2 regions of the Streptomyces sp. NPDC001401 genome follow, and region 2 is predicted to be linked to the other one. Evidence: riboswitches for the same ligand, from Rfam matches in the RefSeq annotation. Region 2 holds a riboswitch; the other holds the start of a gene.
The links. A riboswitch is a leader RNA that binds a small molecule or an ion and turns the genes downstream of it on or off. The one in region 2 is predicted to bind S-adenosylmethionine.
Positions count from the first base shown of each region.

Region 1: another riboswitch for S-adenosylmethionine. It lies ahead of ACFY10_RS02410 (aminotransferase class V-fold PLP-dependent enzyme); the one in region 2 lies ahead of ACFY10_RS21510 (putative leader peptide).

Region 1 is NZ_JBIAWI010000001.1:513,583-518,294, reverse strand. Features, by position in the region: gene ACFY10_RS02420 (cytochrome bc complex cytochrome b subunit) at 1-706, shown strand, start outside; gene trpD (anthranilate phosphoribosyltransferase) at 863-1,927, shown strand; SAM riboswitch class IV at 1,999-2,115, shown strand; gene ACFY10_RS02410 (aminotransferase class V-fold PLP-dependent enzyme) at 2,280-3,641, shown strand; gene ACFY10_RS02405 (Lrp/AsnC family transcriptional regulator) at 3,766-4,047, opposite strand; gene ACFY10_RS02400 (rhomboid family intramembrane serine protease) at 4,044-4,712, opposite strand, start outside.
Region 2 is NZ_JBIAWI010000006.1:62,085-66,796, reverse strand. Features, by position in the region: gene ACFY10_RS21530 (cupin domain-containing protein) at 337-729, shown strand; gene ACFY10_RS21525 (hypothetical protein) at 877-1,248, opposite strand; gene ACFY10_RS21520 (four-helix bundle copper-binding protein) at 1,522-1,884, shown strand; gene ACFY10_RS21515 (hypothetical protein) at 1,978-2,367, opposite strand; SAM riboswitch class IV at 2,462-2,575, shown strand; gene ACFY10_RS21510 (putative leader peptide) at 2,609-2,725, shown strand; gene ACFY10_RS21505 (ABC transporter substrate-binding protein) at 2,962-4,578, shown strand; gene ACFY10_RS21500 (ABC transporter permease) at 4,582-4,712, shown strand, end outside.

The DNA of each region.
Region 1 (4,712 bases), on a different contig from region 2:
GTACATGGGCTTCTCCGAGGGCCTGATCCGTACGATGCCGGGCTGGGAGATCAATCTCTGGGGCCACACGCTCGTCCTGGGCGTGTTCATCCCGCTGGTGATCTTCCCGCTGGTCCTGGTCGCGATCGCGGTCTACCCGTTCATCGAGTCCTGGGTCACCGGCGACAAGCGCGAGCACCACATCCTGGACCGTCCGCGCAACGCCCCGACGCGTACCGCGTTCGGTGCCGCGTGGATCTCCTGGTACTTCGTGCTGATGGTCGGTGGCGGCAACGACCTGTGGGCCACGCACTTCCACCTGTCGATCAACGCGATCACCTGGTTCGTGCGCGTCGGCTTCTTCGTCGTGCCGGTCCTCACGTTCATCGCCACCAAGCGGATCTGCCTCGGCCTCCAGCGCCGGGACAAGGACAAGGTGCTGCACGGCCGCGAGTCGGGCATCATCAAGCGCCTGCCGCACGGTGAGTTCATCGAGGTCCACGAGCCGCTCAGCCAGGACGCGCTGCACACGCTCACGGCGCACGAGCAGTACAAGCCGGCCGAGATCGGCCCGACGGTCGACGAGAACGGCGTCGAGCGCAAGGTCAAGGGCTCCGAGCGGCTGCGCGCCAAGCTCAGCGAGGCGTACTTCGGCGAGGAGGCCCAGATTCCGAAGCCGACCGTCGAGGAGTACAAGGAGATCACGAGCGGCCACGGCCACCACTGATCGCTGCGGCTCGCCACAGCCACGGTAGAAGGGCCCCGTCCGGTGTTCGGACGGGGCCCTTCGCCTTGCCTTCGGGCTGGATAGGGTGGGTGTCGGAACTCTTCGACGAGTTCACATGCTTCTTCACACTCTTCTACGACACCCAGGAGCGGCCTTATGAGCGCTGTGACCCCCGCTGGAGGCGACACCGCGGCGGGCCGTTCCTGGCCCGAGGTACTGAACGCGCTGCTGTCCGGCCGCGACCAGAGCGCCGACGCGACGGCCTGGGCGATGGACCGGATCATGCGCGGCGAGGCGACGGACGCCCAGATCGCGGGCTTCGTGGTCGCCCTGCGGGCCAAGGGCGAGACCGTCGAGGAGATCACCGGCGTGGTCCGCGCGATGTACGAGCACGCCAATGTGATCGAGGTGTCGGGCCGCACCGTCGACATCGTCGGCACGGGCGGCGACGGCGCGAAGACGGTGAACATCTCCACGATGTCGGCGATCGTGGTGGCCGGAACCGGCGCCAAGGTCGTCAAGCACGGCAACCGCGCGGCCTCGTCGGCGTCGGGCGCCTCGGACGTCCTGGAGAAGCTCGGCGTCAACCTCGACCTCACGCCGAAGCGGGTGGCCGAGGTCGCGGAGGAGGCGGGCATCACCTTCTGCTTCGCGGTCAAGTTCCACCCGGCGCTGCGCCATGTCGCCGCCGCTCGCGGCCAGTTGGGCATCCGGACGGTCTTCAACGCCCTCGGCCCGCTGACCAACCCGGCGAAGGTGAAGGCACAGGCAGTCGGTGTAGCCGACCCGCGCATCGCGCCGATGATCGCGGGCGTCCTGGCCGAACGAGGCAACTCCTCCCTCGTCTTCCGCGGCGACGACGGCCTGGACGAGCTGACGACGACGGCCACCTCCCACGTCTGGATCGTGCGCGACGGCAAGGTCACCGAGGAGTCGTTCGACCCCCGCGACGTCGGCCTCGAGCTGGTCCCGGTGGAGGCCCTGCGCGGTGCCGACCCGTCGTACAACGCGGAGGTCGCCCGCCGCCTCCTCGACGGCGAGACCGGCCCCGTACGTGACGCCGTACTGCTGAACTCGGCGGCTGCGCTCGTGGCTCTCGACCCGGGCCCCGGGACGCTGGCCGAGCAGATCCGGGCCGGCATGGACAAGGCGGCGGAGTCGATCGACTCCGGCGCGGCCAAGCGGGCGCTGGAGCGCTGGGTGGCGGCCAGCAACGCGTAGCAGAGGACCGCGGTCCCGTAGTTCGGACACGAGTTGCGGGACCGCGATCACTTCACGTACGTTCCTTTCCAGGTCATGAGTGACAGTCATGAGGCCCCGGCCGACTGTCCGGCAACCCTCCGTCCGTGGCGGGGTGCCCCGGGTGAAGACCAGGCCGTAGGCAGCGAGGTCTACGGCAAGCGCGGGCCCCTCGAAAGACACCAGGGGTCCTGGTCATCGAGGGAGCCTTCTGTGAGCAAGCGAATGCGATAGGGCGCCGAGCCCCGCCTCCGCATACCCCCTTCACCTTCTCCCGTGCCGTCGACGCACCGTCCGGTACGGCGATTCCGCTTACCCCTCACAGGAGTTCGCCATGTCTGTCTCCACCGCTGCCGTCGCCACCGCCATTTGTGCCCCGCTGCCCGTTCTGGGCCGGGATGTCACCGTCCCGCTCGTCACGGGCGGCGAAGTCACCTACGCCGCGCTCGACTACGCGGCCAGCGCCCCCGCCCTGCAGCGCGTCTGGGACGACGTGGCGGCCTACGCCCCGTACTACGGCAGCGTCCACCGCGGCGCCGGCTACCTCTCGCAGCTCTCCACCGACCTGTTCGAGAACGCCCGCAAGACGGTCGCCGAGTTCCTGGACTGCCGCACCGACGACCAGCTGATCTTCACCCGCTCGACGACGGACTCCCTAAACCTCCTCGCGCAGGCCCTCCCTGCCGACTGCCAGGTCTTCGTCTTCGAGACCGAGCACCACGCGAGCCTGCTGCCCTGGAAGGACGCCCGGGTCACCTACCTCAACGCCCCGCGCACCCCGGCGCAGGCGGTGGAGACCCTGGAGAAGGCCCTCGCCGACCGCGACCCGTACGGCCCGGCCCTGGTCTGTGTCACCGGCGCCTCGAACGTCACCGGCGAGCTGTGGCCGGTCCGCGAGCTGGCCGCCGCGGCCCACGCGCACGGCGCCCGCATCGTCCTGGACGCCGCCCAGCTCGCCCCGCACCACCCGGTCTCCGTGCAGGACCTCGACGTCGACTGGGTCGCCTTCTCCGGCCACAAGCTGTACGCCCCGTTCGGCTCCGGCGTGCTGGCCGGCCGTGCCGACTGGCTGCAGGCCGCCGACCCCTACCTCGCGGGCGGCGGCGCCAGCCGCAAGGTCACGCGGCGCGAGGACGGGGGAGTGGACGTGGAGTGGCACGAGAGCGCGGCCCGCCACGAGGCCGGCTCCCCGAACGTGATCGGCGCCTACTCCATCGCGTCGGCCTGCAAGGCGCTCACCGAGGCCGGCTTCGACACCCTCGTCGCCCGCGAGCAGCACCTGATCGACACCGTCCGGGCGGGCCTCGCCGAGGTGCCCGAGGTGCGGGTCCTCTCGCTCTTCGGCGACGACGCCCCCCGGGTCGGCGTGATCTCCTTCGTCGTCGAGGGCTGGAACAGCTCCCACTTCGCCGCGGCCCTCTCCGCCGAGTACGGCATCGGCGTCCGCGACGGCCTCTTCTGCGCCCACCCCCTCGTCCGCACCCTCCTGGGCAGCGACCCGCAGACCCAGGGCGAGTGCGGCGCCCCCGAGGCCGCCCCCGGCGAGAAGTCCCTCAACGCGATCCGCGTCAGCTTCGGAGCAGGGACGCCGGACGAGCACGTCGAGCGCTTCGTCAACGCGGTGAAGGAGCTCGTGCGCAGCGGCGCGAAGTGGCAGTACCGCACGGAGGACGGCCGCTGCGTCCCCGCGGTCTGAGTAGCTGCCCCTTCTTCAGGGGCGCGGGGCTGTATCGACATGCGGCTCCGCCGCGTGGGCGCGACCAGCCACAACGGACCGGTTGCCGCAAACGCTCCGCGCCCCGCAAACGCCTAGGCGCCGATCACGAATCCAGCCCAATGGCAAACGCAGCCTCGAGGTCATGCTGCGAGTACGTCCGGAAAGCGACATGCGTGTCCGTCGCCTCGACCCCGGGGATCTTGCTGATACTGCCGGGAATCACGTCAGCAAGATCCTCGTGCTGCTTCACCCGCACCATGGCGATCAGGTCATACGTACCGGTGACGGAAAAGACTTCACTCACGCTCTCCAGCGAAGCGATCCGCTCCGCGATCTCGGGGATCCGGTCCACGCTGGTCTTGATGAGGACGATCGCGGTGATCACGGCTGGTTCTCTCCCTCGGGGGCCGGAGCTGGGGCGGATCTCACTCTAGTCGTACGGCCGAATCGGACCCAGGCGTAGACGAAGCCCAGGCCGAAGCCCACCAGGTGGGCCAGATAGGCCACCCCCGGTCCCGTCGCCGCATGCCCGGCCGCCAGCCACTGCAGGGCCGCCCAGAAGGGCAGCACGATCCATGCGGGGAAGCGCAGGGGGAGGAAGAACAGGAACGGCAGAAGGCTGGTCACCCTGGCCCCGGGGAACAGGTACAGGAAAGCGCCCAGTACCGCCGAGATCGCCCCGGAGGCGCCGACCAGGGACTGCTGGGACGTCGAATTGGCCGCCGCGTACCCCAGCAGCGCGAGGTAGCCGCAGCCGACGTAGAAGAGCGTGAACTGGACGCGGCCCATCCGTTCCTCGGTCATCACCCCGAAGACGTAGAGGAAGAGCATGTTGCCGAGCAGGTGCACCCAGCTGCCATGGACGAACAGGGCCGTGGCGGGGGTCAGGGCGGCCCTGGGGGAGCCCTGGAACAGCTCGGCCGGGACCACGCCCCAGCGGTGGAAATAGGCGCGCTGGGCGGCGAGCAGCGTGTCGCCGGAGCCGTGGACCGGATTGAGACCCGCCGCCGGGCCGGTCACGAAGAGCAGGCAGCACAGGGTGATCAGCGT
Region 2 (4,712 bases):
ACGAGAGGAGAGAAGAAAGAAGAAGAAGGAGGACCGGAGAGAGGAGGGTCCTCAACGACAACAGAACGCGCTGGAGACGTGCGCCAGGTCGATGTGGCGCCGCCGAGTCAAATCCACGCGCGGGGTCATGGAACGTGAGTTGAGCAGACGCCCGCGCCCTCGGTCAATGGGTTCCGGACAGGTATCACATTGCGGAAACCTGGAACGTCTCGGCGCAGCCGTGCGCCGCGTCCCTGCTCGCCAGGGAGCGGGGCGTGGGCTTCCGCCTGCGTGCGGCCCCCGCTCCGGCCGATCCGTGAACCCTCACTCCGGCCGATCCGTGAAAAGGTACTGCCGATGAGCAGACCCGAATCCGAGTTCCACCGTCCCCCGGCACCCTGGCGGCGGCCGCCCGGCGCGCCCGCCGGCGTGTGGGAGCAGATGCTGGCCGTGGATCCCGAGACGGGAGACGCCACCGTGCTCCAGCGGTACGAACCCGGGACGGACACCAGCCCGCAGGGCGCCGCCCGACACGACTTCTTCGAGGAGGTGTACATCCTCGACGGCTCCCTCACCGACCTGCGCCTCGGCGAGACGTTCACCGCGGGGATGTACGCGTACCGGCACCCGGGGATGGAGCACGGGCCGTGGACGAGCCCGGAGGGCGTGATGATGTTCGTGATCCGCAGCCATACGTCCAGCCGGGGCAGCCGCGGCCACGACGGCGTCGCCTCCCCCGACGCGCCCTAGCCGTCCGCGACGGCACCGGCCTCGACGCGCTGCTCAACGCCCGTGGCCATTCCCACGCGGCGGCGGTGTGCTCGCTGTCGGCAGGTCGCGCCGCAGTAACGCGCGCGGCCGCCGGTGGCCCGGGCATCGAGCCGGGCCCCGCACTCCTCACACCGTGGCGCCGCGTGCAGCGTGCAGCGTGCAGCGTCCCGGGACTGTCACGACAACCCCGCCCTTCCGTGACCGGTGCGGAATTCCGCAGACCCTCCAGTGCCAGGTGCACCATGCGAGTGCCGCCGGTCCGGTCGCGGTGAGCGGCCCGTATCGTTCCGCACCCGACAGTGAGCGCGGCGACATCGTCCGCGCGTCACACGCGTGCTTGCGCCCGTACGACGTCTCGACGACCTCGAGGAGGAAGCCGAAGAACGCCGGCACAGGGGCAGTTCGGGCAGCCCATCGTGCGGCGTCCACCAAGTCGTCGACCTGCTGGACGAGTACGGCCTCCAGCAGGATCTCCTTGCTGGGGAAGTGCCGGTACACGGTGCCGGCGCCGACCCCGGCCTGCCCTGCGATCGCGCCGAGCGAGACGTCGAGGCCGTGCTAGTCGATGTCACCCACTCCGGGGGATCGACCGCGAGTGGTGAGTCGATCACTCGCCTGGGCCAGCCTGTGACGCGGTCCACGCCGGGTCCGGGCACTTCGGGCAAAAACGCACGGAATGCTCCCGCCCGCCTCGTGGCAAGCGGGCACGAGAGGAAGTAGAACGAGGGGCAAGGGACCCGCCCCGGGCCCCCTCACCCCCCAGGAGGAGCCATGACCCAGACCGGCCCCATGACCGCCATGAGCAAGGAGATGCAGGACTGCGTCGAGGCGTGCATGTCCTGCCACGCCGTGTGCGAGGAGACCATGAGCGCCTGCATGCAGATGGGCGGCGCGCCCTCGATGCAGATCATGCGCGCGGTCATGGACTGCTCCGAGATGACCCGGATGTGCGCGGACATGATGATGCGCCGCTCACCCATGTCGGCCGAGATGTGCGCGATGTGCGCCAAGGCGTGCGACATGTGCGCCGAGGCGTGTATGTCCATGCCGGACGACCCGATGATGATGCGCTGCGCGGAGGCGTGTCGCCGCACCGCCGAGATGTGCCGCGCGATGTCGGGCGCCACGATGTGAGCCCTGCCTGATCGGCGTCGAGGGCACCCGCAGCCAGGTGCCCTCGACGCCGACAGCTGATGCTGTGACCGCGGGAGCGCACAGCCCGTTCGCTCAGTCGACCGGCGTGGCGGCGAGCGGTGGCAGATCCAGGTGGTCGCACAGGGTGCTGCCCCGGTACTCGGTGCGGAGGACACCCCGGCTCTGGAGTTCCGGGAGCGGCGCGCCGGCGAAGGTGACGAGGGCGAAGCCGGCGTGCTCGGCGAAGACGGCCGCCTCACGCACCGCCCGTGCGGTCGGGGTCACTTGGGCGGCGGGGTGGGCGCCGCCGTCGGCCTCCAGGGCGAGGTGCACACCGGGCAGCCGGTGTGGCGGTCCGTCATGGGGAGTTCCTCCGGTGGACGGCTCGGATGCAGGTGTGTGGTCAGGGGTAGGGGGCGGCCGGTCGCCACGGACCGGGAGATCGGCGGCGCGGGCGGCGAGGGCGCCCTCCGTGTCAGCCACACATCCCGGCACGTGAGACGGCCCCGCTCTCTCGAACAGGGCCCCCCGATTCCGGCATTGACGTACGACAAGACCGCTCCGTAGCATCGCGATCGGCATTGAGTGTCAGCGTCAAGCCCTGGCTCGCTGACCGGCAACCCTCCCGCGCGGTGGGGTGCTCCAGGTGAAAGCCCGGCGGGGTCATCGACGACTCCCGCAAGCGCGTGGCCCCGCAACCGGGGCCGGAGATGGGGGGACCGGCATGCGGCACTGCGGTGACCTGCCCGCCTCCTTCGCCGACGCCACGGCGTTCTCCCGGCTCTCGCGCCGACGCCACATCGATCTGAAGCGCTCGACCAGCTGCTTCTGTCAGGCCTGACGAGCCCGGTCGGCGCCGGCTGACGTCCGTCACCGGCCACAGCTGCATCGCGCCTCTCCCGTTGCCGCCTCTCGCGGTGTCCTCCCCCTGACCCCCTGTCTGTACAGCGCACCCCGTTCCCGGTGTCGATCCGGCCGGGGCCGCACGCCCATGCACGGCCGTGCCTCGCACGGCACCCCGTGCCTGGTGACACGAGTAGGAGAAACCCCTCCGTGACAGCACTTCCGGATTCCAGACTGTCCCGACCGTCTTTCCGCACCTCTCGATGGGCATCCCTGGCCGCCCTTCTGACCACCAGTGTTCTGCTGACCGCCTGCGGTTCGAGTGGCGAAGGCTCCGGCAGCGGAAGCGGCCAACCGAAGTCCGGCGGCACTTTGACCTTCGCGGTGGGGTCCGACGCCGGCTGCGTGGACCCGCAGCAGGTCGGCAGCAACGAGAGCATCTACTCGGTGCGCCAGACCGTGGACTCCCTGACCGACCAGGACCCCAAGACCGGCAAGATCGTGCCGTGGCTGGCCAAGAGCTGGGACATCGAAGCCAAGGCAACGACGTTCACCTTCCACCTGCGGTCGGGCGTCACCTTCAGCGACGGCTCGAAGCTGACCGCGCAGGTGGTCAAGGACAACTTCGACGCGGTGCCGAAGCTCGGCCCCCTGGGCGTCCTCGCGCAGGGCTTCCTGAGCGGGGTCAAGAGCACCACCGTGGTCGACCCGCTCACCGTCAAGGTGGTCTTCAAGCAGCCCAACGCCCAGTTCCTGCAAGCGACTTCGACCCACTCGCTGGGTATCGAGTCGTCGGCGAGCGTGAAGAAGACCCCGCAGCAGAAGTGCAGCAACGGCGTGATCGGTTCCGGGCCGTTCGTGCTGAAGCAGTATGTGCAGAACCAGTCGATCACTCTGGCCAAGCGCACCGGCTACGCCTGGGGCTCCTCGCTGCGGTCCAAGAAGGGCGAGGCCTACCTGGACAAGCTGGTGTTCAAGGTCGTGCCCGAGGCGGGAGTGCGGGCCGGCAGTCTCCAGTCCGGGCAGGTCGACGCGATCAGCAGCGTCGGCAAGGCCAACGAGGCGGCACTGAAGGGTGGTCAGGTCACCCTCCTGCGCCGGGCCAACCCCGGCGTGGTGTTCGGCCTCGGGCTCAACAACTCGCGGCCGCTGCTGAAGGACGCGAAGGTGCGCCAGGCGATCGTGGCGGCCGTCGACCGGAAGCAGATCGCCGACACCGTGTTCCCGACCGGCACCCAGCCGGCGACCAGCGTCCTGGCGCACACCACGCCCGACTACACCGATCTCTCCTCGGACCTCGCCTTCGACGCGGCCAAGGCCAAGTCCCTGCTGGACGCGGCCGGTTGGAAGGCGGGCAGCGGCGGTATCCGCGCCAAGAGCGGCAACAAGCTGAGCCTGACCATCACCTGGTTCCCCAACGCGGCCACCAACCAGCCCGCACTGGAGCTGGTCCAGCAGCAGCTGAAGGCCGTCGGGATCGATGTGGTGCTCAGGCAGCGCCAGGTCAGCGAGTTCGCCACCACGCTCCAGCGCGGTGACTACGACGTGGTGTGGGGCAACGTGACCCGCTCCGACCCGGACATCCTGCGCAGCTCCTTCTCCTCCCAGCTGGCCAACTTCTACCGGCTGCCTGCCAGTTCCCTGGATACGGCGCTGTCCGGGCAGGCCGCGACCACGGACACCGCGAAGCGCGCGCAGCTGGTGGCCGAGGCGCAGAAGCTGATCGTGCAGAACGCGTACAACGTGCCGGTGGTGGAGCTCCAGACCCAGTTGGCCGTGTCGAAGAAGGTGCACAGCCTCGACTTCGACTCGGGCAGCCGCATCCAGCTGCACGACACCTGGATCGGCTAGCGCATGCGCCGCTATGTGATCAAACGGCTGGCGCAGGCGGTCGGCGTGCTGTGGGCGGCGTACACGGTGTCGTTCCTGGTGCTGGACTTCCTGCCCGGCGACCCGGTCTCCGCGATGGCCGGTGCCGGGATGGA